2 linked regions of the Cupriavidus necator N-1 genome follow. The protein of the gene in region 1 interacts with the protein of each later gene in a pairwise test. Links are inferred from orthologs where the notes say so. Each region holds a gene or a part of one and is shown on either strand. Other genes may lie near its edges. The genes, in order: CNE_RS09835 and glmS.

Region 1 (3,312 bases):
GGCCCGTTCCGCGAGGAATCCGACCGCCTGGCGTCGGCGCCGGCCGGGCTGGCCGCCTGGTACTGGCGCGCGGCGCGGGCCAACCTGAAGCTGGGCGGGATGCTGTCGGACGGGGTGCGGCTGGGCCATGAGACCGGCTTCGACTCGGGCTCGACGCTCGACTATGTTTACCGCAACGCCCCCTCGGGCCGCGGCAAGCTGGGCCGGCTGGCCGACCAGCAGTACCTGAACGCGATAGGCTGGCGCGGCATCCGCCAGCGCAAGGTCCACGCCGAGGCCCTGATCGCCGACGCCGTGCGGCGGCTGCGGGCGGGCGGCATGCCGGTGCGGATCGTCGACATCGCCGCCGGGCACGGGCGCTATGTGCTTGAGGCCCTGGGCGCGCTGGATGGCGGCGGGGCCGCGGTCGAGTCGATCCTGTTGCGCGACTACAGCCCGCTGAACGTCGAGCAGGGCCGCGCCCTGATCGCCGCCAAGGGCCTGGCGGACGTGGCCCGCTTCGAGCAGGGCGATGCCTTCGACGGCGACAGCCTGGCGGCGCTGGCACCGGCGCCGACACTGGCGGTGGTTTCCGGCCTGTACGAACTGTTCCCCGACAACGCGATGGTGCGGCGCTCGCTCGATGGCCTGGCGCGCGCGGTGCCGCCCGGCGGCTACCTGGTCTACACCGGCCAGCCCTGGCATCCGCAGCTGGAATTCATCGCGCGCGCGCTCACCAGCCACCGCGCCGGCGCCGCCTGGGTGATGCGCCGCCGCTCGCAGGCCGAGATGGACGAACTGGTGCGGGCCGCGGGCTTCGACAAGGTGACCCAGCGCATCGACCCGTGGGGCATCTTCACCGTCAGCCTGGCGCGCAGGCGCGGCGCATGAGCACGGTGCCGACGGAGGCTGGCGCCGGGGCGCGTCCGGAGCGGCCGGCGGGGCAGCGGCCCTGGGGACTGGCCTGCCTGTTGCTGGCGCTGGCCGGCGCGTTCTTTTTCTCCAGCTACGGCTTTGCCAACTGGCTGGCGAGCCAGCGTGCCAACGTGCCGGCGGTCTATTTCGAATGGGAGCGGGGGATCCCGTTCCTGCCGTGGACCATCGTGCCGTACTGGTCGATCGATTTGCTGTACGGCATCTCCTTCTTCCTGTGGCGCACGCGCGCGGCGCTGCTCACGCACGTCAAGCGGCTGGTGCTGGCGCAGCTGGTGTCGGTGGCATGCTTTATCGCCTTCCCGCTGCGCTTCAGCTTTGCCCGGCCCGAGGCCGACGGCCTGCCGGGCCAGCTGTTCACGCTGCTGGGCGGTTTCGACCTGCCGTTCAACCAGGCGCCGTCGCTGCATATCAGCCTGCTGGTGATCCTGTGGGTCGCTTTTGCGGCCCACCTGCGCGGCGGCTGGCGCTGGCTGCTGCACGGCTGGTTTGCGCTGATCGGGGTCTCGGTGCTGACCACCTGGCAGCACCACCTGATCGATGTGCCCGCCGGCGCGCTGGTGGGCTGGCTGTGCGTTTACCTGTTCCCGATGCAACTGCCCGCGGCCGCGGCCGGCGCGCCGGATGCGCGCACGCGCCAGCTGTCACGCCGCTACACCGTGTGCGCGCTGGTGGCGTTGCTGTGCGCGGTGCTGGCGGTGGGCGCGTCGGTGACGCTGGCGTTCCTGCTGCTGTGGGCCGCGCTGGCGCTGGCCTGCGTCGCCAGGATCTACGCGCTGGCCGCGCCGGCGTGGTTCCAGAAGGTCCGTGACGGGTCGATGGCGCCGGGCGCGCGCTGGGTGCTGGCGCCTTACCTGCTGGGCGCCTTCCTCAATTCGCGCTGGTGGACGCGGCGCGCGCCGCAGCCCAGTGCCATCGCTGACGGCATCTGGGTTGGCCGCTTCCCGACCCGCGCCGAACTGCGCGCGATCGGGGCGGATGCCGTGCTCGACCTGACGGCTGAACTGCCGCGCGCAGCCACCGGCCCGGCGCTTGCGTATTGTTGCGTGCCGGTGCTGGACCTGACCGTGCCGACGCCGGAGCAGTTGGACCAGGCCGTGGCTCAACTCGACGCCTGGCACCGGCAGGGCCGCCGCGTGCTGGTCAGCTGCGCGCTCGGCTATTCGCGCAGCGCGCTGGTCGCCGCCGCATGGCTGGCGCGCCGGCAGGGACTGCGCGACGCCGGCGCTGCGCTGGCGGCGTTGCGCCAGCATCGGCCGGCGGTGGTGCTCGGGCGCGAACATGCCGAGGCGCTGCAACGCTGCCTGGACCGTCCCGCCATGCCGGAGCCCGACGATGGACGCTGAGTTCACGCAACGCACGGATGCCTGGATCGCGCACGCCGTCACCGGCGCGCTGTCGGGCGCGGTGTGGATCGGCGGGGCCGGGCTGGCTTTCGCCGTCGCCACGGCATGGCTGGGGGTGGCCACGCCGGTCCCGCGCGCGCTGGCGGCCGCGTCGTTGCTGCTGGCGCTGCCCCAGCTCTGGCTGCTGCTGCGCGTTGCCATCGACCGCCGGCTGTTCGATGCGCTTGCGACCGCGCAGCAAGGCCAGCCCGACCTGGCCGGATTGGATGGCGCGCTGCTCGAACTGGGCTGGATGCCAGCGCAACGCGCCGGCCGCCCGTTGCCGGACCGCGCCCGCGGCGCGCTGCGGCTGGTGCGCGCGAGCGCCGCGCTGACGGTGTGCCAGCTGGCGCTGGCCTTGCTGACCCTGATCCTGAGGTAACCAACCATGTGGCTTGCCCGCGCGACCGCGCGCGCCATCATCGTCTTCGCCCGGCTGCTGACCGGCATGCGCGCCAACTGGCAGGGCTGCATCCCCGCCGCGGTGCTGCGCGTCTACTTTGCCAACCACAGCAGCCACGGCGACTTCGTGCTGATCTGGGGCTGCCTGCCACCCGACCTGCGCACGGTCACGCGCCCGGTGGCCGGTGCCGATTACTGGGAGCGATCGCCGCTGCGGCGCTTTATCGGCCGCGATGTATTCCACGCGCTGCTGATCGACCGCACCCGCAGCGACCCGCGAAATGACCCGGGAAGCGACCCGGTGGCGCTGATGCACGGCGCGCTGGCATCCGGCGACTCGCTGATCCTGTTTCCCGAAGGCACGCGCAATACCACCGACGCGCGCCTGCTGCCGTTCAAGAGCGGCATCTACCATCTGGCGCGGGCCAGCCCCGGGGTGGAGTTCGTGCCGGTGTGGATCGACAACCTCAACCGCGTGATGCCCAAGGGCGAAGTCGTGCCAGTGCCGCTGCTGTGCACCGTGACCTTCGGCCAGCCGGTGCTGCTGGCCGCCGAGGACAGCAAGGAAGCCTTCCTTGCGCGCTGCCGCGACGGCCTGCTCGCGCTTGCCCCG
Region 2 (3,250 bases), 1.8 Mb from region 1 along the record:
CGACGTTACTATCGACGTGGGCTGCGTTTTCGAAGGGCGCGTGCACCTGGAAGACGGTGTGCGCATCGGCGCCCATTGCGTGATCCGCAACAGCACCGTCGGCGCCGGCGCCCAGGTGCACCCGTTCTGCCATATTGACGAGGCCAGGGTTGGCCCCGCCGGGCGCATCGGGCCGTACGCGCGGCTGCGTCCTGGCACCGAGCTGGGCGAGGACGTGCATATCGGTAACTTTGTCGAGGTCAAGAACGCCCAGGTGGCCGCGCACAGCAAGGCCAACCACCTGGCTTATGTGGGCGATGCCACGGTGGGGTCGCGCGTCAATATTGGCGCGGGTACCATCACCTGCAACTATGACGGGGTGAACAAGCACCGCACGGTGATCGAGGACGATGTCTTTATCGGCTCCGACACCCAGCTGGTGGCCCCGGTGACGGTGCGCCGCGGCGCCACGCTGGGTGCCGGCACCACGCTGACCAAGGAGGCGCCCGCCGACAAGCTGACGCTGTCGCGGGCCAAGCAGCTGACCATCGACGCCTGGCAGCGCCCGGTCAAGCAGCCGAAGAAGTAAGCGTCAGAGGGCCGTCCGCGGGCGGCCAGGGCACGCGCCGCCTCGGTGAGGCGGCGCCACAGGATTCATACCGGCGCCTGAGGTCTACGGGCAGGCGCCAGCAAACGGGGGTTCAGCATGTGTGGCATCGTCGGCGCGGTTTCCACGCGCAATATCGTTCCGGTCCTGATCGAAGGGTTGCGCCGCCTGGAGTATCGCGGTTATGACTCGTGCGGCGTCGCCGTCGTGCGCGACGATGCGGTCGAGCGCGCGCGCACCGTGTCGCGCGTGGCCGACCTGGACGCGCAGACGCAGGCTTCCGGCCTGTCGGGCTTCACCGGCGTGGCGCATACGCGCTGGGCCACGCATGGCAAGCCCGATACCGTCAACGCCCACCCGCACCTGTCGGGCGAGACCATCGCGCTGGTGCACAACGGCATCATCGAGAACTACGAGCCGTTGCGCGAAGAACTGCGCGCGGTCGGCTACGGCTTTGAATCGCAGACCGATAGCGAGGTGGTCGCCCACCTGATCCACCAGGCCTACACCTATCCCAGCAGTGCCACGCGCGGCGACCTGTTCGCCTCGGTGCGCGCGGTGACCAAGCGCCTGCACGGCGCCTACGCCATCGCCGTGTTCGCCAAGGACCAGCCCGGCCGCGTGGTCGGCGCGCGCGCCGGTTCGCCGCTGGTGGTGGCGCTGGGCGAGAACGAGGCCTTCCTGGCCTCCGACGCGCTGGCCGTGGCCGGCACCGCCAACCGCATCATCTACCTGGAAGAGGGCGATGTGGTCGAGATCACGCTGGACGGCGTGACCATCCACGACGTCGACGACCACCCGGTCGAGCGCGAGGCGCGCGTGGTCGAAGCGCACGCCGCATCGGTGGAACTGGGCCCGTACCGCCACTTCATGCAGAAGGAGATCTTCGAGCAGCCGCGCGCGCTGGGCGACACGCTGGAAGGCATTGAAAGCATTTCGCCGGAGCTGTTCGGCAGCGGCGCCGCCGAGGTCTTTGCCGGCATCGACAGCGTGCTGATCCTGGCCTGCGGCACCAGCTACTACTCCGGCTGCACCGCCAAATACTGGCTGGAGAGCATTGCCAGGATCCCGACCCAGGTCGAGGTCGCCAGCGAATACCGCTACCGCGAAACCGTGCCCAACCCGCGCGCGCTGGTGGTGGTGATCTCGCAGTCCGGCGAGACCGCCGACACCATGGCCGCGCTGCGCCATGCGCGCGCGCTTGGCCACGTGCACACGCTGGCGGTCTGCAATGTGGCCACCAGCGCCATGGTGCGCGAGACCGAGCTGCGCTTCCTGACGCGCGCCGGCACCGAGATCGGCGTGGCCTCGACCAAGGCCTTCACCACGCAGCTGGCCGCGCTCTACATGCTGACGCTGGCGCTGGCCAAGGTGCGCGGCCTGCTGACCGAAGACGCCGAGGCCAAGGCCCTGACCAACCTGCGCCACCTGCCCGTCGCGCTGCATGGCGTGCTGGCGCTGGAGCCGCAGATCATCGCCTGGTCGGAAGACTTCGCGCGCCGCGAGAACGCACTGTTCCTCGGCCGCGGCCTGCATTACCCGATCGCGCTGGAAGGCGCGCTCAAGCTCAAGGAAATCTCCTATATCCACGCCGAGGCCTACCCGGCGGGCGAACTGAAGCACGGCCCGCTGGCACTGGTCACCGAAGCCATGCCGGTAGTCACCGTCGCCCCCAACGACGCACTGCTGGAAAAGCTCAAGTCCAACATCCAGGAAGTGCGCGCCCGCGGTGGCCGCCTGTACGTGTTTGCCGACAGCGACACCCAGATCCAGTCGTCCGACGGCATCCAGGTGATCCGCCTGCCCGAGCACTACGGCGATCTCTCGCCGATCCTGCATGTTGTGCCGCTGCAGCTGCTGGCCTACCACACGGCCTGCGCCCGCGGCACCGACGTGGACAAGCCGCGTAACCTGGCGAAGTCGGTAACGGTGGAGTAAGGCACTCCTACCATCGTCAGATGGTTGGTCCTGTCCATTAGAAGTCGCCAAAACCTGCGTTAAATCTGCCCAACCCCCGCCCCGGAACTGCCCGGAAACCAAGACTGGGGCGGAATTGGGCGCTTCTAACGGAATCGCCGGCGCGGCACCTTGCACGCCAAACCGGCCGGGTTGGAGCCCAGATTTTTTGAGATCCGCCCCGCGATAATTCACCTTTGCAGTTTTCCGACTTGCCGTCCTCGCACTGCCTCTCGACCTGAGCCACATACGAACGCAAAGGTAGCCTCCGAAGGCGGGAACCGACTGGTCATTCCCTGACAGCAGCGGCGCTGGCTCTACCAGCATGGAACGAGTTCGGGAATCTTCCAGCCCGGCCGCGGGCGAGCGAGGCTTCAGTTTCGGGGCCGCCAATACGTCGGTTCTGCTTCCTCCGATCGGGGCTTCGCGTCCACGGTCGATACACCCCATGCAGGGCCGGACGGAGAGCGAAGGCCTGCTTTGCCTCCTCCGGGATTTGCTCCTATCGTGAATGTGCGTGTCGCTCTTATTTCAAAAGCCGAACCGGTGTGGATTTCCTGAGCTGACAAGTGTCGTTTGCCGCATTCGCCAGCAGCGGAACCTAGGGTGGCAGGGCAAGCATGCACTGACCTTGTAAGGTCTCGGCGTCTGGGACGACGAACGTGGTGAAGAAGGCGGTCACCGATGTGCCGCCTGGCGTCGGAGAAA

Evidence for each region.
Region 2: the proteins of CNE_RS09835 (region 1) and glmS interact in binary tests that used the Escherichia coli proteins (3 or more experiments, as listed by UniProt). The link is inferred for Cupriavidus necator N-1 from one-to-one orthologs.

Annotation. Positions count from the first base shown.
Region 1 is NC_015726.1:2,090,939-2,094,250, reverse strand. Bases 63-3,062 are described here. They hold CNE_RS09835 (phosphatase PAP2/dual specificity phosphatase family protein), read left to right. Parts: upstream 63-866; coding sequence 867-2,258; downstream 2,259-3,062. Other genes in these bases: CNE_RS09825 (lysophospholipid acyltransferase family protein), read left to right, coding at 2,686-3,062; CNE_RS09830 (hypothetical protein), read left to right, coding at 2,248-2,679; CNE_RS09840 (bifunctional alpha/beta hydrolase/class I SAM-dependent methyltransferase), read left to right, coding at 63-870. Outside these bases: more of CNE_RS09840, read left to right, coding at 1-62; more of CNE_RS09825, read left to right, coding at 3,063-3,312.
Region 2 is NC_015726.1:257,897-261,146, forward strand. The notes cover bases 167-3,104. They hold glmS (glutamine--fructose-6-phosphate transaminase (isomerizing)), read left to right. Parts: upstream 167-685; coding sequence 686-2,524; downstream 2,525-3,104. Other genes in these bases: glmU (bifunctional UDP-N-acetylglucosamine diphosphorylase/glucosamine-1-phosphate N-acetyltransferase GlmU), read left to right, coding at 167-568. Also shown: more of glmU, read left to right, coding at 1-166. UniProt on the Escherichia coli protein: Catalyzes the first step in hexosamine metabolism, converting fructose-6P into glucosamine-6P using glutamine as a nitrogen source.